Linked DNA regions of Marinagarivorans cellulosilyticus. The protein of the gene in region 2 binds, or shares a complex with, the protein of the main gene of each other region. Links are inferred from orthologs where the notes say so. Each region holds a gene or a part of one and is shown on either strand. Other genes may lie near its edges. The genes, in order: dapF and MARGE09_RS20430.

Region 1 (11,848 bases), 2.1 Mb from region 2 along the record:
GTAAGCCTCCGCGCTACTAGTAAGAATGGCAAAGTGGCAAATGGCTGCTTTTGTTGAATGGTGGTTGAATTTCCGGAGCAACAGACTTACTCAAAAAAACAGTTGAATTTAAACCCGGTAATCAAGCTAGTATAGCGCCTGTCGATGCGTAATTCGGCGATGGTATAAACAGCAGTCAATAGCGTTTCTTAACAATAACGACAAACTTGAGCAAAAAAACGGTATGGATAATAGCAATATTCAAAATAATCACAATTTTTCTTTTATTGTATTAATTAGTTGCATAGCAACAATTGGGGGGTTTTTATTTGGTTTTGATAGCGGTGTAATTAATGGCACTGTCGATGGTTTAAGAACAGCATTTAATTCTGATTCTATGGGCACAGGGTTTAATGTTGCTTCTATGTTATTGGGCTGCGCTGTAGGGGCTGCAATGGCTGGGCGGTTAGCCGATTTTTACGGCCGTAGAACGATGCTTATCCTAGCGGCAATATTCTTTATTGTTTCTGCTTGGGGGTCTGGCGTTGCAGGCGGCTCCGTTGAGTTCATTATCTATCGTGTGCTCGGGGGGCTTGCTGTTGGCGCTGCCAGTGTTATGGCACCTGCCTATATCAGTGAGGTTGCGCCTGCCGCTTATCGCGGACGCTTAACAACAATTCAGCAAGTGGCTATTATTTCGGGTTTGACGGCGGCATTTTTAAGTAATTATTTGCTAGCTGATATTTCTGGCTCAGCCTTAAGCCCTTTATGGTTAGGGTTTGATACTTGGCGCTGGATGTTTTGGGTTGAGATTCTTCCCGCAGCCATATTCCTAGGCGCTTTGATGCTAATTCCTGAAAGCCCACGTTTTCTAGTAAGTCGTCAGCAAAAAGAAAAGGCCTTAGCCGTACTTAAAAAGCTTTATGGCGATGCCGAGGGCGAAGCTAAATACACTGAAATCGATCAGTCATTAGCCAAAGACCACCATCGTCCAGCGTTAAAAGATTTAATTGATAGTAAAACCGGCCGGATTCGTCGTTTAGTCTGGGTGGGTATTGGATTGGCGACGTTCCAGCAGTTGGTCGGTATTAATGTGGTATTTTATTATGGTGCTGTACTTTGGCAGTCTGTTGGTTTCTCGGAAAATGATGCGCTGTTAATTAACGTGGTTTCAGGTGCATTAAGTATTGCAGCTTGTGTTGTGGCCTTGCTGTTGGTTGATAAGATCGGTCGTAAACCTTTATTGTGGATTGGTTCTGCCGGAATGGCGGTGACCTTAACGCTGTGTACCATTGCGTTTGCGACCGCCTCGTTTGATGACAGCGGCCAGCTGTCACTGACTAATTCAATGGGTACCTTGGCATTAATCAGTGCGAATTTATACGTCATCTTTTTTAACTTGTCCTGGGGGCCTGTAATGTGGGTCATGCTGGGTGAGATGTTCCCAAACCAAATTCGCGGTTCGGGCCTAGCCGTGGCAGGCTTATTCCAGTGGGGATCAAACTTCGCAATCACAATCACTTTCCCAATATTGCTTGCCGGTGTTGGGTTGGCTGGCGCGTACGGATTTTATGCTTTCTGTGCCTTTGTTTCGGTCGTGTTTATTATGAAGTATGTACACGAAACTAAAGGCGTAGAACTGGAAGATATGAAAGGTTAGTGGTGCGTTAACGCCAAAAAGGCGAGCTTGGCAAGCTCGCCTTTTTTTGTTTTAAACTATTGGGGCGAATTAAAACCGCGCTGGGTCAATCGAATAAATTACAAAAAACGGCCTAATACGCGGCTTAATAATTCACTTAAATGACGTAGAAATAGCGTGCCGCCATTGGGTTGGTAGCGCTCTTTATCTTCGTGCCCAACAGCAATGATAGCAATTGGGCGGCTGCCGTGACGAACAATACTTACCGCGGCAGATCCTACTTCCTCTTGATGTTCAAATAACGCATTAATTTCGGCCTGGCTAATACCACTGAAAGCCGTTTTGCTGCTATTGAGTCGGTCGTTAAGCATGGGGTGAAAGCTGTTTTCGGCCCAGAAGTGTGTTGTTGCTGAGTTAAGGCGCTGATCTAGCACCCAAATGGCTGCGTGTTTTACTTTGAACTCTTGGTCCAAGCTGTAGCTAAGTGCATCAAAAATATCGCCAAGCTCTGAGCACTCAATGAGTGATAATGTAAGGCGCTGGCTCAATTCAAAAAGGCGATCGTTCTCGCGCGCATTGGCGAGTAATATATTGAGCCGCTCGCGAATATTACTGTTGCGTTCGCGATAGGTGTGTACTTGTTTTTCGATCAGCGAAATTGCATTGCCTGACGGGTGTGAAAGCCTCAGGCTTAGCAGTAAATCAAGGTGGGTTTCGAAGAACTCGGGGTGTTCTACTAAATAATTAGCTACGCTTTCGTCATTAATTACTGGTGTAGGTTCTGGAGCAGTTGGTTTTTTATTATGGCTATCGCTCACTATGTTCCCCTTGTTAAATACGCACTTGCCCATGAAAAACGGTTGCTGTAGGGCCTGTCATCATTACTGAATGGCCTGGGCCTGGCCAAGTGATGCTCAAGCTGCCACCGGGTAAGTTAACCGTAACGGTTTCATCTAGTAGTGATTGTAATCTTCCTGCTACCACAGCAGCGCAAGCGCCGGTTCCGCAGGCTAGGGTTTCGCCCGAGCCACGCTCGTATACCCGTAGATTAATTTCGCCGCGATTGACAATACTCATAAAACCCGCGTTAACTTTGTTAGGGTACTGCGGGTGTGATTCAATCAATGGGCCAATAAGCTCTACTGGGTAGGCTGCTGCATCATCTACTACTGCAACCGCATGCGGGTTTCCCATGGATACAGCGCCGATATTCAAGCTTGAAATATTGGCTGTGTTCTCATTGATATCAATAGCGTAGACGCTAGCTTCAGCATCGGCAATAAATGGAATTTTAGGTGGCGAAAGCTCCGGTACGCCCATATCAACAGTGACGTTATATTTGTCGACCACATTTAATATCAGCACACCTGTTGCCGTTTCGGCGCGGATAACATGCTTTCCTGTTAATTTGCGCAAACGTACAAAAACAGCAAAGCAGCGGGCGCCGTTACCGCAATTTTCTACTTCTGAACCATCGGCATTAAAAATGCGGTATTTAAAGTCGGCGTCGGGCCGCGTGGGGGCTTCAACAATTAATATTTGGTCGCAGCCTACACCAAAATTGCGGTCGGCAATTTTACGCGCCCGATCTGGCGTAATATTCACTTGCTGGCTAATGGCATCGATCATGACAAAGTCATTGCCTAAACCGTGCATTTTGGTGAAGCGAATTTTCATAATGCCTCTTATTCTGATGCAGGGAGTATGGCTTCGAGGGCGACTAAGTCATCAATCGTTTCGCGTTTACGAATAACGTGAACGGCATCGCCATCAACCATAAGTTCGCAGGCACGAGGGCGAGAGTTATAGTTGGAGCTCATGGTAAAACCATAGGCGCCTGAGGATTTAATGGCGAGTAAATCGCCTTGCTCGATAGCGAGTTCACGATCTTTACCTAAAAAGTCACCGGTTTCGCATACTGGGCCTACGATATCCCACACTTGGCTGTCGGCATCGCGAGGGTTGACCGGAACGATCCCTTGCCAAGCTTGATAAAGCGCTGGCCGGATTAAGTCGTTCATGGCGGCATCAACAATGGCAAAATTTTTGTGCTCGGTGGGCTTGAGGTATTCCACCCGAGTTAGTAGCACACCCGCATTGGCGGCAATTGAGCGACCCGGCTCAAACATTAATGCCAGTTTTCTATCGCCAAGCTTTGCTTTAATAGCGCTAATGTAATCGCTCACAGCGGGTGGAACTTCCTGATCGTAAGTCACGCCCAAGCCACCGCCTAAATCGAGGTGGTGAATGGTAATGCCCTTGTCGGCTAATTTGTCGACCAACTGCAATACGCGATCGAGAGCATCAATAAATGGCTGTGTTTCTGTTAACTGAGAGCCAATATGGCAATCCACACCCACAATGCGCAAGCCTGGCAAGCTAGAAGCGCGCTGGTACACGGCGACGGCGTCATTAATATCGATACCAAATTTATTTTCTTTAAGGCCGGTAGAAATGTAGGGGTGGGTTTTGGCGTCGACATCCGGGTTTACACGAATTGAAATGGAGGCCACTTTATTTTGTGATCCGGCAACTTGAGAAAGGGTTTCTAGCTCGTTTGCGGACTCTACATTAAAACAACCTACGCCAACTTCAAGTGCGCGAGCCATTTCGCTGGCTGTTTTGCCAACACCTGAAAATACCATTTTTGATGGCTGGCCACCGGCGCGTAATACTCGCTCAAGTTCACCGACAGAGACAATATCAAAACCCGCACCTAAACGCGCCAGTACATTTAATACACCAATATTCGAATTAGCTTTTACGGCGTAGCAGATAGTGCCGGGCCATTCGCCCAAGGCATTGGCGTAGTCTTGGTAGGCGCTGGTTAACGCCGCGCGGCTATAAACATAAGCCGGCGTGCCAAATTGGTTGGCAATGGCATCTAAGCTCGCTTGCTCAAAATACAAGCTGTTGTTTTGTAATGTTAATGGCATATATAAACCTAGTGAGAGTGGGTCTCTGGGAGCTGTAGCGCGCCGGGTTGAGTGTCGGAAGCGCTAACGGCTGAGTCCGAGTTGGCTTCAGGGGCTATAAGTGGCCCTTTGTGGCCGCAACCATATAGGGAAAATACCAGCGCTAGAATAAACCCCGCGCGGTATTTATGTTGCCCGTTATAGCTTAGCTGTAATATGGCCAAAGGTGCACTGTTAATGCATGCGCTGCCCATCTTTCGCAAAGTGCGCATAGCCCAACTCCAGATAAATTTAATTAAACGCTGGAGTATACGGGCGGGCGGCTAGGTGAACAATAGCTAAAGGCGCGAGATCATTGTGATATCGGCGTTTGAAAGCGGTTTTACTTGACAGCTCTTAGGCGGCGAATGATTTGCTCGGCGGACTCGGGCTGCTTGGCGGTGGCTACTATTTGCTTAGCTTTAGGCGCCGTTTTTGAGGTTGGTTGGCCTGCGCGCGCATGAAGCGTGGCAATGGAATGCAAAGCTGTGCGAATGCCTTTATTTTGAGCTAGCTGGGACTGCGCTTGTTGAAGTTGGCAGGTTGCGTTGAGGGTGTCGAGCTGTTGTTCTAACCGAAATAGGTTGTAGCGGTTGTGGCTAAGAGTACCCTTAAGTGTATTTAGTGTGCTCTCAATGGTTAAAACCTGCTGGCGATTATTAAAAACATTCAGGTTGATTTTGGCAATCTCAGTGGCAAGGCCCAATGCTTTTTGTGCTTCTTCCTGCGCTAACGCATCCTGGGTGTCGCGTTCTATTTTTTGCGTTTGCTGTTCTAGCGCCAATAGTGCCGCTTTGGCTGCGGCATAATCGCTTTCTAGCGCTTTTAGCTGTTTTTCGCTGTCTTCAAACTGTTGTTTTACCGTGCAATACTCTTTGCGCACCAAGTGTTGCGCTTTGGCCTGCGCGCTAGCTTGTGCTTGCGCGCCACCAGGCGTATTGGCGAGTTGGGCTATTACGGTGCTCCAAGTATTCATAATGCGGACTCAATATCGTCAATTAAAAAGCCTTCTTTTTTTATGCAGTCCTTTAAAAAGTGGCTATAGGCGTTTGCAGCTTGGATAACATTGACGCCTAAAGTTTCAATTTCTAACACAATATTTGCTAGCAATGAGTTGGTCGAGAGTGCGCCAAATACGGTGTAGTAATCGTTACCGTCTGAGAATGTTTCTACGCCAATGGTTGATAATGGGAAATATTTATGGGTGCGCAAAATCGCGGCATCAAACTCGGCTGTGTCATTTACGTCGGTAACGGCCCAAAGTACCGCTTCAACGAGCATTTGCTGCCCAGCAATGGTTAGTAGTAGTGGTAGGTCGCCAAGTTCATGTAGGGTGACTTCTAGGGTATTGTCTTCGTTTAAAACCGTAAAGGTTGCAAGCTCGCTGGTGGCTAAATCGGTGGTAAGCAATGCCTCATAGAGTTTCTCGATAGTCCAGCTTGGCGGGTTGTGCGACAACATCGCATCGCCAACGAGTTGACCGGCATTGCCTAGCGTGGGTGGTTCGATGTGCAAGCGCAGTTCTTTTTCTACAAGCGATAAAAGCTTACCGTTTTCGGGAATAATCCACGCTTCTTTTTTAACGAGGCCTTGTTCGCGCAAACGCTTGCGAAACTCCCGCTGATAATGTGCAGATGATTTGGGCTGGTTGCTAGCGGCTTTTTTTGTGGGCATATATCGTTGCTTTACCAAAGGTAATGGGTGAGTTGGGCCAACGTGTACCAATTACATGTAAATATCGCCCATTATATCGACTTGAGCAAGGATTGCATGCACACAGGCTATATGTGACCGGATTACGATTTTGCAACAGCAATTATCTCGGTACGAATGTCAATTTACTGGCGCCATCACCCGACGGGTGGCTTATAACCTTTGTGGTCACTGATAATTGACGCACAGAATCTGCTTTTAGTCCTGAATACAATCTGAACGGCTAGCACTCACGCACGTGTTGCCCGTTTTGTGTCGGGTTCAATTCAACCATATTGCTGCGTATTGGTGGGCTGCGAGCATGCCGGTAATGGAATAACTAACCTTAAGTATCAAACATGTCCTTTCGCTTTAAACACTTTATTCACGATATTTTACGTATAGCTTCGTTGAATTGCGCAGGCAAAGGGGGCCGCGTGGTTGCCCTTAAGCGCAAGCAAGCAGGGGCGGCTTTGGTCGAGGTGTTAGCTGGGGTGACGGTAATGGGGAGCGTGGCTGCCGTTGCGTTACATAATAATGAAGCAACAGAGCAGTTGGCGTTGCAAACGCATGCCCAAGTAACGGCCTCAGCGTTGCATAGCGCGGTAATATTACAGCAGGCAAAGTGGGCTGTTAGCCAGGGAAATATGGCATCTGGGTTAGTATTCTCGTCGCAGGGTATACCAATGGGCGTTGATGCCCTGCCGCAAGCTAGCCAAGCTGATTGTGATCAATTATGGCGCGCGCTAGTGTCGTTACCCAGCCCGGTAGGTGATCGCTCACGTTATTGGTTTGCGAGCCCTCGCGGCAACGCTTGCCGCTTTTCGTACCACCACGAAAAGCTGCCGCCAGTACATATTGACTACCATACCCAATCTGGCGATATCACTTACACACTGTAGCGTTCTAAAACTGCAATCTGTGTGTCATATCTAGCGCAAGAGCATCTTCAACATTGGCTTTGCCCAAATTCGCTATTCGTGTCGTAAACTTAAGCTGTTACTTTAATAAATGTGTATTGAATGCAGCCAATAGGCGAGGGCAAGTTATGGCCGATTACCAAGCACCAATTACCGATTTATCGTTTTTGTTAGAGCACTTGATTAAGGCAGATCAGCTGTGGCCGCAATTAGGCCTGCACGATGCCGACCCAGAAACCGCTAAAGCCATATTGGAGGAGGCCGCTAAGTTGTGTGAGCAAGTTATTGCCCCACTTAACAGAGAGGCCGATGAGACCGGTACGCACTTGACGGCGGGCAAGGTGGTTGTTCCCGATGGTTTTAACGAGGCGTATAGCGCTTATTGCGAAGGTGGTTGGGGAGCATTAGGCGGTGATGCGCAATACGGTGGCATGGGTATGCCGAAAACCTTGGTTGCCTGTGTTGAGGAAATGCTGCAGGGCGCTTGTATGGCATTTGGCTTGGCGCCCATGCTTACAGCGGGCGCATGCCTTGCCCTTAACGCGCATGGCAGCGACAATTTAAAAGAGCGCTTTTTGCCTAATATGTACACGGGGCAGTGGGCGGGGGCAATGGATTTAACCGAGCCCCATGCGGGCACAGATCTTGGCCTTATTCGTACCAAAGCGGTGCCCTTAGAGCAAAACATGCTAGGGGAGGCTTTGTACGCGGTAACTGGCACCAAGATTTTTATTACTTGGGGCGAGCACGATATGGCCGAAAACATTGTGCATTTAGTGTTGGCTAAACTGCCCAATGCACCTGCTGGCTCTAAAGGCATTTCTTTATTCCTAGTGCCTAAGCACCTCCCTAATGAAGATGGCAGCTTAGGGGCCCGCAACACTGTGAGTTGCGGTGCGCTTGAAAAGAAAATGGGTATTAAATCATCTGCCACTTGCGTGATGAATTTTGAAGAGGCCAAGGGCTGGTTGGTCGGTGAGCCGCATAAAGGTTTGGCGGCAATGTTCACCATGATGAATTACGAGCGCTTAACAGTCGGTATTCAAGCGGTTGCAGTAGCGCAGGCTAGCTACCAAAGTGCCAGAGACTACGCCAGCGAGCGTTTGCAAAGCCGAAGCTTAAGCGGCGCCCAATTTCCTGATGATCCGGCCGACCCCATTATTGTGCACCCCGATGTACGCCGCATGTTAATGCATATGCGTAGCTTTAACGAAGCCAGCCGAGCCTTCTATTTGTATGTTGCGCAATATTTGGATATTGCTAAATACAGCCAGGACGACAAAACAAAATCGCAAGCTGAAGGGCGCATCGCCTTGTTAACACCTGTGGCCAAAGCTTTTATGAGTGATATGGCGCTATCTGCAGCTATTGAAGGCCAGCAGGTTTTTGGTGGCCACGGCTATATTCGCGAATGGGGACAAGAGCAGTATGTGCGAGATATACGTATTACTCAAATATATGAGGGTACAAATGGAATACAAGCGTTAGATTTGCTAGGCCGCAAAGTTATTGCCAACAAAGCGGTGATCCTTAACGACTATTGCAGCGAAATACTCCATTTTGTTCAACATGATTTAAGCGGCGAGTGGCAAAAAGAAGGCGCGAAATTAGTTGAGTGCATCCATGAGGTTACAGCGTTAGCGCAAGAGTTGATTGCGCGCGCCGGTAAATCCCCTGATGTGATTGGTGCAAGTGCTGTTGATTTTTTGCACGCGCTTGGCTTAGTTTCCTACGGTTATTTATGGCTTAAAATGGCGCACAGTACAGAGCATATACAAAGCGGCGGCGTAGCAAGCGAGGGCGCTTACAGTGCCGAATTTTTGGCTGCCAAACAGTATTTGTGCCGATACTTCCTTAATCGCGAATTACCACGCGTAAGCTTTTTGGCAGAGCGAATACGCTCACACAGTGATGATCTAATGGTGATGCCTGCCAGCCATTTTTAAAGGCCGTTTAGCATTAAAAAATTAAAGTAATTACTGGAACTTTTTTTTAATCATAGGCTCTTTTTAATCGATTCATCATGCAGGGTTTACGTTTGTAAACCCGTCGATTAACGGAGAGCCTTTAATTATGAAACATGTTTTAGCGTCTGTTATTGTTGCGGCTGGATTGTCGTTAGGCGGTTTGTCCAATAATGCATTAGCTTTGTGGCCATCAGCTGATAGTGATGGTAATAATTTGCCAACACTGGCGCCAATGTTAGAAAAGATAAACCCCGCAGTTGTGAATATTGCGACTTACACTTCGCGTGATAACGACAACCCCTTATTAAACGATCCAGCCTTTCGCCGCTTTTTTAATATTCCCGATCAGCCAGAGCGCAGAGAACGCAGTGCCGGTTCTGGCGTTATTGTTGATGCCGGTGAAGGTACTGTTATTACTAACCATCACGTAATCAAAGGGGCGGATGAAATCCATGTATCCCTCACTGATGGCCGTTCTTTTAAAGCCGAGCTGATAGGTTCAGACCCTGAAGTGGATATTGCAGTACTCAAAATCGATGCAGAAAACCTAACGGAAGTTAAGCGCGCCGATTCCACAAAAATGCGTGTGGGCGATTTTGTTGTTGCCATTGGCAATCCTTTTGGCTTAGGGCAAACAGTGACAACCGGTATTGTGAGTGCGCTAGGGCGCACGGGGTTGGGCATAGAGGGCTACGAAGATTTTATTCAAACCGACGCTTCTATTAACCCTGGTAACTCTGGTGGGGCTTTGGTGAATTTAAAAGGGGAGTTAATTGGTATTAATACCGCGATTATTGCCCCCAGTGGCGGTAACGTAGGAATTGGCTTTGCCATTCCCATGAATATGGCAAACGTCAGTGTCGAGCAAATCCTGAGTCACGGTGAGGTGAAGCGCGGCCAAATTGGTGTAGGCATACAAGATGTAACGCAAGAGTTGCAAAAAGCTTTCGGTTTGAAAAATGGCCAGTTGGGTGTTTTAGTGACTAACGTTAGCGAAGGCTCTGAGGCTGATAAAGCGGGGCTAAGCCCTGGCGATGTGATTATTGCGGTTGATGGTAAAGATACGCTCAGCGCTAGCCAGCTACGTAATCAAATTGGTATTCGCCGCATTGGTGATACGGTAAAAATTAAAATAATTCGCGAAGGTGATGAAAAAACCTTTAAAGTTAAAGTCGGTGATCCGTCGTCGATTTCTGGCAATGGTAAAGTGCATAAGCTATTTGAAGGCGCTAGCTTAGAGCCCAATAAAGATGGTAAGGGCGTTATCATTACGCAAGTTGCTCGTGATAGCCATATTGCACGCTCGGGCTTGCGCCCAGGGGATGTTATTATCGGAGCCAACCGCATGCGCACTGATAATATGCAGGAATTGAAAGACGCTTTGTCACGCAATAAAAAGCAAGCCTTGCTGCATATCCAGCGTGGTATGGGAACATTTTATATTGTGATTCAGTAATCTAACTCAGCGCCCCTGAGAATGGGGCGCTTTTCAGTTTTTACTGGGTAGAGCCTACATTAATCATCAAACATATTCATAATGTTACTCACGGTTTCGCTTGCGCGTTGTTCTACTTGCGCAACACTGGCTTTGCCAAACCCTTCCATTTCTAAATCTTCTTCTGGTATTTCTTCAATAAAGCGGCTAGGTGATGTTTCTATTTTTTCGCCAAATTGCTTTCGGCTAGCGCTGAGTGTCATTGTGAGTGTTTTTTGAGCGCGGGTAATACCTACATAAGCTAAGCGGCGTTCTTCTTCGATGTTGTCGTCGTCAATACTGTTGCGGTGGGGGAGTAGTTCTTCTTCCATGCCGACTAAAAATACATGGGGGAATTCCAGCCCTTTACTTGCGTGTAGGGTCATTAATTGAACCTGATCAGAATCGTCTTCGTCTTCTTGCCGCTCCATTAAATCCATTAATAATAATTTAGCGATGGCGTTTTTAACGAACTCTTCGTTGTCTTCGGCGCTTTCGTCGCGCGCGATGGCATTTTCGATATTGTCGGTTAAATACCAAACATTTTGCATGCGTTTTTCGGCAACTTTGGCACTGCTGGCGTTTTGAAAAAGCCAGCCTTCGTAATCGATATCTTCGATCATTTCTCGAATGGCCGTGACGGGATTATTTTGGTGACAGTTATCGCGTACACGTTTTAGCCAGCCAGAAAACTCTCGCAGCCGCTCTAGACCTTTGGCGGGCAAAATGGCGTGTAAGCCCATTTCGTCGCAAGCAGTTAAAAGGCCTATTTCACGCTCGGTGGCATAGCGCCCTAAGGCCTCTAGTGTTGAGGTGCCTATTTGCCTGCGTGGTGTATTAATAACGCGCAAAAATGCGTTGTCGTCATCGCTATTTACCAATAATCGCAGGTAGGCCATGATGTCTTTAATTTCGGTGCGGGCAAAAAAGCTGGTGCCGCCACTAATATTGTAGGGTATTTGGTTTTGCTGCAATTTAATTTCGAGTATGCGGCTTTGGTGGTTGCCCCGGTATAAAATGGCGAAATCTTTAAAACTTAAACCACGACGCATTTTTTGATTGAGAATTTCCATCGCGACGCGTTCGGCTTCGGCATCGTCGGTTGGGCAGCGGATTAAACGCAAGTGTTCGCCTAAACCAAAATCACTCCACAATGTTTTAGTGAATTCGTGCGGGTTGTGGCTAATCACTGCGTTGGCTACGCGCAAAATGCGGGCTGTAGA
Region 2 (11,857 bases):
CTAGGCTGACGAGGAGGAACGGTAATGCCGCCTTTTTCGAAGAATAGGTACTCTCCGTTAGACAAAACACCATAGTTACCAATTCGTACAACTTCGCGTTGGCCAGCGGCACCGCCAGCGTCAGCTACGGTTGTTGTGAATTTAACAACTTTACCCGCTTGTACCGTTTCGAACTGAATTTCGTAGAAAAGCTTCTCGATTTCAGCAACTGTTGGCAATTTGGTTTCGCTGTTCATCTTCTCGATCAAATCAAGCGCAAACTGCTCGCGACCGGGGAATTGAACGCTCACCAACGAGTTACCCAAACCGGCGCGGTAATCGTCTGCAGCAGAACTTAAGTGACCGAAAAGCTCTTTAAGCGCACCCAAGCTCTCATCAAGCTGCTCACGCTTAGCTTTAATATCGAGGTCTTGTTCTGCATATTTCGCTTCTAATTCAGCTGAACGCTTTTCTTCAGCAACGCGGGTTGCTTTAGCTTGCGCTAGTAAGTTTGAGCGATTGTTCTTTTGCGACAAGAATTCTGATTCGCGCTGCTTGTGCTCACGCGTCTCAGCTACCTTGCTGTTTTTCATCATTTGCAAAAGTTGATCAAGCGAGGTGGCTTTGTCGTCTTGAGCAAAAGACACAGTGCTCATTGCACAAAAAGCACCACCGGCCACAGCGGCCACTATGTGTTTGTAAAGCGATTTCATTGTGCAGCCTCCGGAGCATGAACAGGCAAGGCAAGGATACCGTTAGATGCTTTCTTCTGAGCCATGCGAATACCGTTGTATACGGTGCCGGCATACTCATCAGCAGATAATGTAACCCACTTATTCAAACCACGGTCCCATGCAGCAGTCACCGAACGGTCAGCTGTTTGGAACATCAAGGAAACGCGACCAATCGCTAAGATAGTGCCGTCGAGCTCTTGACCTTCAATGGTCACACTATCGGGGTAGCTATCCACTTTACGCGCGTATTCAGCTTCAATGTTGTAAAGCTCAACCACTTGGCGGAATTTCTCAGCAACAGTGATTTTTGCGCTATCTAAATTCGCACGCTGCTTCGCGATGCGTTCTAGACGTAATTCTTTTTTGTAGGGTGCGTCTAGCTCAACAAACTGCTCCATCGCATCTAGCATGCGAATAATCAGCGGCGGTACTTCGCGCTGAATCACAGTAACGTTGGCAATGGCGTCGTCTAACTCGGCAAGTGCAGCACGCTGCGCTTCGAGTTGCTTTTCCATTTGCTTGTTATAAACACGTAAACCCTCAATTTGTTTGTTCTCTTGCTTAAACTGAACAATCAGGTCGCTGGTTTGATCTTGTAATTTGTTAATGCGGACTTGTGATGCACGAGCGGCATCAACTTTTGATTGTCCTACTGACAAAATACTATTTAAGGTTTGATCTGCCTGTGCGGCGCCAGCCAGAAGCGCTCCGGCTGAAATCACTGTGGACAGGGCCACAGCTTTCATTCGCTGCTTTTTCATATTCCCCCCAATCGGGCGCATGCATGATTTGAAATGTTGCTACAGAGTTCGCCTGCTTACTTTTTAAGAACAAGACAGGCAAATTTCCACTGAGCTGAAAATCGTGAAGTCGACTTGGCAACAACTAAGCGTCGGGCATTTTAAAAGGAGGTAAGAGCTTTATTCAACGGGTTTATGGCTTGTCTCGCCTGCACAAGCAATAGGTTAACCTTTCGTAACACTTTAAAAGCCAAGGGTAACACTTTGGTAACAACCCAGAAGTTTAAATATCCAAAACCGCCGCAATGCACGCACTGACAACTTATTTTTTATCCCAGCATTCGAAAGTATAGTCATACGGATTACGTTCATCAGATTTATATTTCGTTTTAGAAGTACACATCCAATCGTTTTCGTTATAGGGCGGAAAAAAAGCATCGCCCTCAAGTACAGCATCAACACGCGTTAAATACATACGCGATACAAGAGGCAGCATTGCTTGATAAATTTGTGCGCCGCCAATGCAAACAATCTCTTGTGCCGCCATAGTGCTAGCGGCATCTTGAGCAATTTCGATAGCAGCGTTTAAATCTGTTGCCACCGCAACGCCCTCAGCACCCCAACTGTTGCTACGTGTTACGACAATATTTTTACGCCCAGGCAGCGGCCGACCAATGGATTCAAATGTTTTTCGCCCCATAATAATGGGCTTAGCCGTAGTGGTCTTTTTAAAGTGTTTTAAGTCTTCAGGTAAATGCCAAGGTAAGGCATTATTCTGGCCAATGCAGCGATTGCTAGCCATCGCCACCATCAATGCAATAGGAACCATACAGTCTCTCTTTTTTACACCGCAATAGGGGCAGATATAGCAGGGTGGCACTCGTAATTTTGAAGCTCAAAATCTTCAAACTTAAAAGCAAAAATATCACGCACATCGGGATTTATTTTCATGTTAGGCAAGGCAAAAGGTTCCCGACTTAACTGTAAATCCACTTGCTCTAGATGATTTAAATACAAGTGCGCATCACCGAATGTGTGGACAAAATCACCAACAACCAAGTTTGTTACCTGCGCTACCATCATTGTTAACAAAGCGTAAGAGGCGATATTAAAAGGTACGCCCAATAGAATATCCGCACTGCGTTGGTACAGCTGGCACGATAACTTGCCATCTAGTACATAGAACTGAAACAGCGTATGGCAAGGCGGCAAGGCCATCTTGCCTTCAGCTGCATTCTCGCTCGGCTTTTGGCCCTCGTCCGGTAAAAAAGTCGGGTTCCAAGCGGATACAATTAAACGCCTTGAGTCAGGCTTTGTTTTTATTTGCTCTATGACCTGTGCAATTTGATCTATCGCACCACCATCAATCGTAGGCCAGCTGCGCCACTGGGCACCATAAACCGGCCCCAAGTTGCCAGACTCATCTGCCCACTCATCCCAAATTCGCACGCCATTTTCTTTCAGGTAGGCAATATTGGTATCGCCGCGTAAAAACCACAGTAATTCATGAATAATCGACCTTAAATGACACTTCTTAGTCGTTACCAACGGGAAACCTTTAGCCAAGTCAAAACGCATTTGGTAGCCAAATACGCTTTTCGTCCCAGTACCGGTTCTATCCGACTTTACAACGCCAGTATCACGCACATGGCGCATTAGCTCTAAATACTGCTGCATGACTTAACCCTTCTCTGCCGAGGCTTGCTCGCTATCTAATTCTTTGCCTGGACCGTACTTTTGTCGCTTCATCGCCCAAATAAACACGCCACCACCAATCAACAACATCGGGATGCACAGTATTTGGCCTCGCGTCATCCAGCCAAACAGTAAAAAAGTAATATGCGCATCGGGCTGGCGAACAAACTCCACACCAAAACGTACGCAGCCGTATAAAAGTACAAAGAGCGCACTGACAGCCGCGCGCGGACGAGGCTTTCTTGAGAACCAAAACAAAATAGCAAACAACACCGCGCCCTCAAAAAACATCTGATAAAGCTGTGATGGGTGCCGAGCCAGTTGCTCTGGGTCTTTGGGGAAGACCATAGCCCAAGGCAAATCGGTTGCCCGGCCATAAAGCTCTCCACCAATAAAGTTACCCAAACGGCCAAGGCCTAGCGCGATTGGCACAAAAGGCGCGAAGAAGTCGATAACATCGAAAAAGTTTTGATTCACTTTACGGCAATACATCAAGGTGGCTGTGATCACCCCCAGCAAGCCGCCATGGAACGACATGCCGCCATCCCAAACGCGGAAAATCATCGCTGGGTCCGCCATAAATTCAGAAAACTGGTAAAAAATGACATAACCAACGCGAGCGCCCAGTACCACCCCCATAGCCACGTAAAACAGAAGATCATCCATTTGACGGGCGTGCACAACGTAATGCGGTTTGCGCGAACGGTACATCCCCAAGGCCCAGCAAGCAGCAAAACCAAATAAATACATCAATCCATACCAATGCACCTGCAATGGACCAAACGTATTACCAAAAACAGTAAGCGATTCAAAAACCGTAAAGGCTACTGGATCAAATTCTGGATAAGTGAGCATATAGCATCCCTATAGGATCGAGTTTTAATCGAGAATGTGCAAAATCGTACCTGCAGAAGGCGCACAAAGATGAGGCATCATAGAGGATAAGACATTGAGAAAAAAGTGAGTTAAGCGCGAGTTAAGAACGCCCCTCAGCGCTCAACAGGAATCGCAGGCTTGAGCATCCGGCTTAAACCGGCTTCCTTGAAAGCCGCTTCCATAGTCGCGTAGACCGACTCGGTATCCGGAAGCGCCAAGACCGTGGTCATCAGTTCACGCGCATCGGTTAAGCTAATACTGCGAATCACCGACTTCACTTTCAGCAAGTTGGTTGCACTCATCGAAAGCACATCAAAACCCATTGCCATTAACAGCAAGGCTGCCGTCGGATCTCCGGCCAGCTCGCCACAAATACTGACCGGCTTGCCTTCGCTATGGGAGGCATCAACAACATCTTTTAGCGCCCGCAATACCGCAGGGTGCAGCGAACGGTACAAATCCGCTACCCGAGTGTTGTTGCGATCGACCGCTAAAATGTACTGCGTTAAGTCGTTACTCCCAACCGATAAAAAGTCGCTACGAGCCGCTAACTCTTTTGCCTGATAAACAGCAGAAGGCACTTCAATCATCACGCCAATCGGCGGCATGTCGATGAGATAACCCTCTTCCATAAGCTCTTCGTAGGCGCGCACAATCAACATTTGTGCAATTTCTAACTCGGGGATTGCGGAAATCATGGGCAATAATATGCGAAGGTTATTCAGCCCTTCGCTGGCTTTTAACATCGCGCGCACTTGCACCAAGAAAATTTCTGGATGATCCAGCGTCACGCGAATACCGCGCCAGCCTAAAAACGGGTTTTCTTCCTCGATGGGAAAGTAAGGCAAAGCCTTATCGCCACCAATATCAAGCGTGCGCATGGTTACGGGATGCGGGAAAAACGCCTCGAGTTGCTCGCGGTAAACTTGGCGCTGCTCCTCCTCTGAGGGGAAGCGGTCGCGCAACATAAACGGGATTTCGGTACGGTACAGCCCCACCCCCTCTGCACCACGCTCCAAAGACAGCATGGCATCAGCTACAAGGCCCGTATTCACCCACAGTTCGAGTTTGTGCCCGTCCGTCGTCTCGCAAACCTCATCCTTTAGGCTTTCGAGCATTCGCACGACTTGTAAATCTTCGTCGACGATATCTTGATAGTGATGCATCAGGTTTCGCGATGGATCACTAAAAACGCTGCCGTGATAACCATCGACAATCATTTCGCGGCCATCAAGCTTGGTGAACGGTAGGTCAACCGCCCCCATCACTGTGGGTATACCGATAGAGCGCGCCAATATCGCCACGTGGGAGTTGCTAGAGCCGCGCACAGAAACAATGCCGGCCAAGCGCCCTTCAGGTACTTCTGCCAGCATAGATGCCGTAAGCTCTTCGCCGATTAGGATGGTATTTTCGGGGAAAACGCGCTCTTCTTGATTGCTTTGTTGCAGCTCGGCTAAAACGCGGCAACCCAAATCTTGTACGTCGCTGGCGCGCTCTCGCAGGTAGGGGTCACTCATGCTTTGGAAGTTAGTGATGTGCTCTAAGATTACCTCACTCCAAGCGTACTGAGCACTCACCCCCTCGCGAATGCGCTCCATCACCTCCCCCCCCATAGAGGCATCATCGAGCATGCCAACATATGCATCAAATAACTGGCGCTCTTCTTTGTTAACTCGGTTACCCAGCTCATCACCCAGTTTGCGCACGTTTTCGCGTACCCGCGTAAGGGACTCAAGAAAGAAAGTCACCTCAAAGGCTGGGTCTTCACACTTACGATAAGGCACGGCACGCAAGTCCGCCGGTGGCGAAGTCACCACCGCACGACCAATGGCAACACCAGGGGCGCCGGCAATGCCGGAGAATTTTGCTTCCGTGGGTAGGCGGTCGGAATGGATATCCACCAACGCACCGGTAGCTTCGGCGTGAGCAATAACGCCAGCCAACTGAGCCGACATAGTCACCAAGAAGGCTTCTTCGCCTTCATCAAAGGTGCGCCCTTTAATTTGCTGTACTACCAATACTCCCATCACTTTGCGGTGATGGATAATCGGCACACCTAAAAAGGCGCTATAGCGCTCTTCGCCGGTTTCGGGAAAGTATTCGTATTTGGGATGAGTTTCGGCTTGATCGAGGTTAACCGGCTCTTCGCGCGAAGCGACAAGCCCAACCAAACCGTGGCCGCGCGATAAAATAACATGCCCAACCGCTTCAGGGTTTAGCCCCTCGGTTGCCATAAGCACATACTTATCATGCCGGTTACGCAGGTAGATAGAACACACCTCCGTCGCCATTGTCTTTTTCACACGCTGGACGATAATGCTCAATACCGCGGGTAAATCTCTCGCAGAATTAACTTCTTGCACAATACTCCGCAGGGATGTGAGCATTAACCGTGCCTCTCACGCCAACTAGCTTCTTCATAATTAGCGTGGGCAGGCGCTAGCTCACGCATAGCGCGGCGGTATACATCACGCTTAAAGTTGACCACGCGGTTCAATGGGTACCAATAACTCACCCATTCCCAAGTATCAAACTCGGGATTGCCATCACCGCTTAAATCTATGGCATTATCAGCACCGTTGTACTCCAGCAAAAACCACTTTTGTTTTTGGCCAATACAAACCGGCTGCTGTTGTCGCACAAACCGCTTAGGCAAGCGGTATCGCAACCAACCTCTAGTAACATCCACTACCGATACTTGCTCAGGGCTTAAACCTACTTCTTCTTTAAGCTCACGGTATAAAGCCTGCTCAGGGGTTTCATCCGACTTAATACCACCTTGCGGGAATTGCCATGCATTCTGGCCACCAATACGCCGCGCCCAAAGCAGCTTGCCTTGGGTATTCATTAGCATTATGCCCACATTTGGGCGAAAGCCTTCGGCGTCAATCACGCGATCCCCTTACGGTGTTGTTATAATCATCGAGCTATTGTTTCACAATATAGCTGAATACAGCAATTTGCGATTCAGCTTATATTCAGCTTTATTGCATAATGTTGCAACAATGCATTTATTGTTCAGCACACAACTAGATACTTAATATTAAGGAGCCCTCTTGACCCTTGCCCTGTTCGACCTCGACAACACCCTATTAAAAGGTGACAGCGACCACGCTTTCGGAGAGTTTCTGTGCCAAAAAAACGTTGTTGACAGCGAACACTTTAAACGTGCCAACGATCAGTTTTACCTCGATTATCAACGGGGTACTCTGGACATTAGCGCTTATATTAAGTTCGCTCTTAGCCCATTAACAACTCTTTCGGCCGCCAAACGCTTTGCACTGCAAGCTGAGTTTATGACCGATATTGTCGAACCCATGATCCTGACAAAGGGTGTAGAGCTGCTCAATAAACACCGCCGCGAAGGCCACACCATTGTAATTATCACTGCAACAAACCGTTTTGTGACAGGCCCCATTGCTCGCCGCCTAGGGGTTAGCCATTTAATCGCTACCGAGCCAGAAGTCATCGACGGGCGCTATACCGGTAAGCATACCGGCACACCGTGTTTTCAGGAGGGCAAAATTAGTTGCTTAAACCTATGGTTGAGTGAACATAATGAATCATTAGCCGACAGTTATTTTTACAGCGACTCCGCAAACGACTTACCTTTGCTAAAGTTAGTAACTTACCCTGTTGCGGTCGACCCCTGCCCTCGCTTAAGCGAGTACGCACAAAAACACGCCATGCCAATAATTAGCCTGCGCTAAACAGCTTCAGCTCCGCCGCCCTCAAGGATTGTTATGCCATTGCTCCGACGCTTTAGAATGTTAATGCTTGCAGCACTGTGTGGCGGCGCCCTGATCGGCTGCGGCAGCGACGGCCCTGCGGTATCTTCCGCTACAACCGATACCCCTTCACCATCACAACCTTTACCGTTAGTTGCACCGCATAATCAAACCATTACGCTCTGGCAAAACCAGCAATTACAAATTAGCAACGCAATTAGCCAAGCCCAAGCACTGGAACAACAGCTACAGCAACTCCTCAAAGAGCCCGACGCTGAGCATTTGCTAGCCTCGCAACAGCAATGGCTATTGGCCGCCGACGCCATAGAGGCACTCGCTTTAATCGGCCCCCTCGGTAGAGCGACGCACAACGCGCAATGGCGAGAAATCAACCAAGCATTCGACTTTATTTCTGTGTGGCCCGCTCAACTGGGCTACCTCGATGAAAACGAGCAACATGGAAAAACCGGGCTAATTTACGATATTGATACCGCTATTAATGCCGAAAACTTACGCCATCAACACGGCTTAACCCACGTTCAGGATGCTAGCCTGGGCATATACCCTCTCGGCTTGATTTTGTGGGGAGCGGGCGACAATAGGGTTGGCTCCGATTTCACGCAATCGCAATCGCTTAACGAAAGCGAGCTGCGAATGGGCTACAGCTCTACCCACGAGCTTGCCAATAACCGGCGGCGCCAACTCATTCAACTACAGGCACAACTCTTAGTTGAAGATTTAACCCAACTACACGCCGCTTGGGCACGCCGCGACCGCAACTCGGCCATTAATGCTATTAGCCAAGCCAGCATTGAGGAGCAACACAGTCAACATGTAAAAGCCGCCCTCGACTTGCTTACCCAACAATTGCTCGAGCTAAAAAGCGCCCCCTATAACGACGGTACTCACAACGAGCCCTCCTGGAACCTAGAGCGCAGAAACAAGCGCTGGCAAACACAATTGCAACAATTGGCGCACTGGCTTGCTCTACTAGATATCAACTACCTCGCAGAACCCATTTTGCAATTACAACAAGTTCTGAGTGCGCAATACGCCAATGCAGACCAAGCCGGCGAAAACCTGCCGCGCCCAGCGGACAGCGATATAGAAGCCAAGCTCGCTACTATGGCTTTGGCACTTAAAAAAACCATCGAAAATCGTCCACAACCGTAATCCGGCGCCACTATTTCACTACGTGTTGGAATCCGTGAGCTACTCTTAAAAGGACTCGCGCGACTTAGCGTTTCCCTTTACGCCCTATACTGATGTTGATGATTTTTCATGAGCCAAGAACTGACTCCAGAGCAAATTAAACACATTTTGCAAGGTATTGCGATACCGCCGCAGCCTCAGGTTATGGTCGACTTGCAGATGGAGCAGTGCTCACCCAAATGCACCGCCGAATCTATTGCTGCGCTGATCAGCCAAGACGTCGGACTTTCGGGCGCAATACTTAAAACCGTCAACTCACCTTTTTTTAAGCTCACAAATAAGATCACCTCAATAACTCAAGCGGTATCGCTGATGGGAATCAACAGCGTGGTCAACTTGGTGAATGCGCAATCCATTAAAGGCGCGCTATCCGATGAAGAAATCATCGCGCTGGGTGCTTTTTGGGATACCGCCATGGAAGTCGCCATGACAGCCGCCGTTGTTGCCAAACAAGTCGGCTACAACAGCCCCGACGAAGCCTACACGCTCGGGTTAGTCCACAACTGCGGCATCCCTTTGCTCGCCAGCAAATTCGATAACTACCCCACCGTGCTGCAAGAAGCCTATCACCGTGAAGACACCTTAATTACCGACACCGAAAACGAGCTCATCAACACAAACCATGCGGTTGTCGGCTATTACGTGAGCCGAAGCTGGAACTTACCACCTTATATATCGGAAGCCATCCACGAGCATCACCACGTCACCCAGCAGTTCATGGAAAACTCTAGCAATAGCCAACTTAAAACCCTACTTTCTATTTTAAAAATGGCAGAGCACATTAGCGGCCTTCATAAAACGCTCGGCGGCTGCAGCATCGATTATGAGTGGGACCAAGTAAAAGAAGCCATTTTGATTCATATTGGCTTATCCGATTATGACTACGAAGGCATGATCGAACATATCCAAGAGCTAGGCTTGGGAACACAGTCCTAAACCTAAGCCGCACTTAGGGCCGCACTAAACTTAGAGGTCTTTCTTGCTTTAGCTGCCGCGCCGCGCTACCGAAACACTCTTTTACCTCTTTACGCTTACTGCGGCTAATAGGTACCTGTAAACCAGTCGCCATCAAACAAGTTGCCGTATCACCAGCTATGTGGATTTTTTCTACATGCGCTTTAGCTACCCAGTGGGAGCGGTGTACCAATATGCCCTGTTCCGCAAATGCCTCCACATAATGTTTTAGGCTGCCTAAAATTAATGCTTTGCCAAGCAACGTATGCACATTCAGATAATGTAAGTCCGAGGATATCGCCACCACATCACTGCCAATAACTTCAGGCAGGCGGCTATATAAATCCTCAATCACTTGTCGGCGCTGCTCGGCTTTTTCGCTTTCCTCGTTTTCCTCGCTTGTTGGGTCATTCGGGTCATCTGGCGGCACATCGCCATTTAGCAGCCTTGGCTTGTTAAAGAATAAGGGAATATTCACGGCATACCAGCTCAACAATAACACCGGCAGCACCTCAATAAACTCCACCAATACTCCTTGCCACCAGCCTGTAGCTGCCCACTGATCCAACCAACCGTCATCCGCCACCGCAGGAAACAGTGCATCCAGCGCTAAATACAAAGGCGCCGAAATTATCGCGCCGTTAACCCCGGTTAATGTCACCCCCCAAAAAACGGGCAATACTGTTTTGGACCAACCGCGTAATAAATAACTCGCCAGTAAAATCGCGCCTAAGCCAACCCCAATATGCAACCCCCAAAATATGAAGCGCATCGCCCAATTTAAGCCCGCCGAGATTTCCGGCTTCATCACAGTAAAAAGCCCAGCCAATAACCCGCACGTTAGCAGTAAGCTGGTGCGAATCGGAGCAACGCCTAACACGGTTCCATTAATCAGCACTGTCCTTTCCTCGTCTGTGAAATGTGCGCCCCATTATTCGCTTTTTACCCAACAAACCAAGTGCCATTGCATAAACAGCACTTAATTTTCATCAACGGCACCAGCCGCCAAGGGCCTACCACAACGCGGCATGAAGGCCTTTGATACAAAATCTAGCGGGTTAATACAATCGAGGATTCATCCTCGCCAAGCAATACGTATAGTCCGCCCACATCAACATTCCCTTTTATTAATAGGTTGAGGACATCACCATGTTATTCCGTTTTACACGATTAAAATGCGCAGTGTGCACTCACTTCTTTGCGATGGTTTTACTCGCATTAGCCGCGCCCCCCAGTTTGGCCGCAACGGGTAAATTGCTGCTAAAGCTGCGCGATGCCACCACTCAGCGTCCAATCGAGAATAGCCAAGTCACCCTCGCCCCCCGCGAAGGCCAACCGCAAATAGCTATTGCCAACACGCTCGGCGAAGCTGCCTTTGAAGGCTTGCCTGCGGGCCTTTACTCTTTAGAAGTACAAGATCCGCGCTATCAAACCTTGCGCTTGCCGATCGTGCGTATTACCCACAATAAAACGACACCTATCACGCTGCCCTTAATCGCCAACAAAAATAGCATCGAAGAAGTACTTGTAGTGGGTACTGCCATTATCGGCGACAACCTTAAGTCGGCCGGTACTAGCCAAATGAATCGCGAAGCCCTGCGCAGCGCAGCCGGCAGTGGTAGCGATGTACTGCGCGCACTCGACGGCCTACCGGGGTTATTCTCTGATGGCGAATATTCCAGCTATAGCGTGCGCGGCAATGGCCCGCGCGATAACCTCATTACCGTTGACGGCATTCCCTTCGCCAATGTTGTGCATTTTAGCGATAGCTTTGGCGAGCAAGAGGAGATAGAAGGCGGTGGTCGCTATTCTATTTTTGCCCCTAATATTATTAACAGCGCTAAATTCCAGCCCGGAGGCTGGAGCTCGGCATACGGCGGCCGCGCTGGCTCATTACTTGAACTGGAAGTTGCCCAAGGTAACCCCGAAACCGCCTCGT

What was found.
Region 1: the proteins of MARGE09_RS20430 (region 2) and dapF are in contact, whole or in part, in a solved structure (PDB 5YGU), measured with the Escherichia coli proteins. The link is inferred for Marinagarivorans cellulosilyticus from one-to-one orthologs.

The regions. Positions count from the first base shown.
Region 1 is NZ_AP023086.1:2,890,489-2,902,336, forward strand. What follows is about bases 1,373-4,110. They hold dapF (diaminopimelate epimerase), read right to left. Parts: upstream 3,296-4,110; coding sequence 2,450-3,295; downstream 1,373-2,449. Other genes in these bases: MARGE09_RS11635 (sugar porter family MFS transporter), read left to right, coding at 1,373-1,639; MARGE09_RS11640 (DUF484 family protein), read right to left, coding at 1,738-2,436; lysA (diaminopimelate decarboxylase), read right to left, coding at 3,304-4,110. Also shown: more of MARGE09_RS11635, read left to right, coding at 224-1,372; more of lysA, read right to left, coding at 4,111-4,554; MARGE09_RS11655 (hypothetical protein), read right to left, coding at 4,916-5,548; MARGE09_RS11660 (YjfI family protein), read right to left, coding at 5,545-6,246; MARGE09_RS11665 (hypothetical protein), read left to right, coding at 6,624-7,166; MARGE09_RS11670 (acyl-CoA dehydrogenase C-terminal domain-containing protein), read left to right, coding at 7,313-9,130; MARGE09_RS11675 (DegQ family serine endoprotease), read left to right, coding at 9,258-10,607; DNA helicase Rep, read right to left, coding at 10,667-11,848. UniProt on the Escherichia coli protein: Involved in the succinylase branch of the L-lysine biosynthesis and in the biosynthesis of the pentapeptide incorporated in the peptidoglycan moiety. Catalyzes the stereoinversion of LL-2,6-diaminopimelate (L,L-DAP) to meso-diaminopimelate (meso-DAP).
Region 2 is NZ_AP023086.1:5,016,253-5,028,109, forward strand. The notes cover bases 5,165-7,911. They hold MARGE09_RS20430 (RNA pyrophosphohydrolase), read right to left. Parts: upstream 6,918-7,911; coding sequence 6,411-6,917; downstream 5,165-6,410. Other genes in these bases: ptsP (phosphoenolpyruvate--protein phosphotransferase), read right to left, coding at 5,165-6,411; MARGE09_RS20435 (histidinol-phosphatase), read left to right, coding at 7,081-7,734; MARGE09_RS20440 (imelysin family protein), read left to right, coding at 7,768-7,911. In the rest of the region: MARGE09_RS20400 (MotA/TolQ/ExbB proton channel family protein), read right to left, coding at 1-692; MARGE09_RS20405 (DUF3450 domain-containing protein), read right to left, coding at 689-1,474; MARGE09_RS20410 (dihydrofolate reductase), read right to left, coding at 1,776-2,282; MARGE09_RS20415 (thymidylate synthase), read right to left, coding at 2,297-3,130; lgt (prolipoprotein diacylglyceryl transferase), read right to left, coding at 3,134-4,003; more of ptsP, read right to left, coding at 4,138-5,164; more of MARGE09_RS20440, read left to right, coding at 7,912-8,925; MARGE09_RS20445 (HDOD domain-containing protein), read left to right, coding at 9,034-9,900; MARGE09_RS20450 (LytTR family DNA-binding domain-containing protein), read right to left, coding at 9,914-10,816; MARGE09_RS20455 (TonB-dependent receptor), read left to right, coding at 11,068-11,857. UniProt on the Escherichia coli protein: Master regulator of 5'-end-dependent mRNA decay.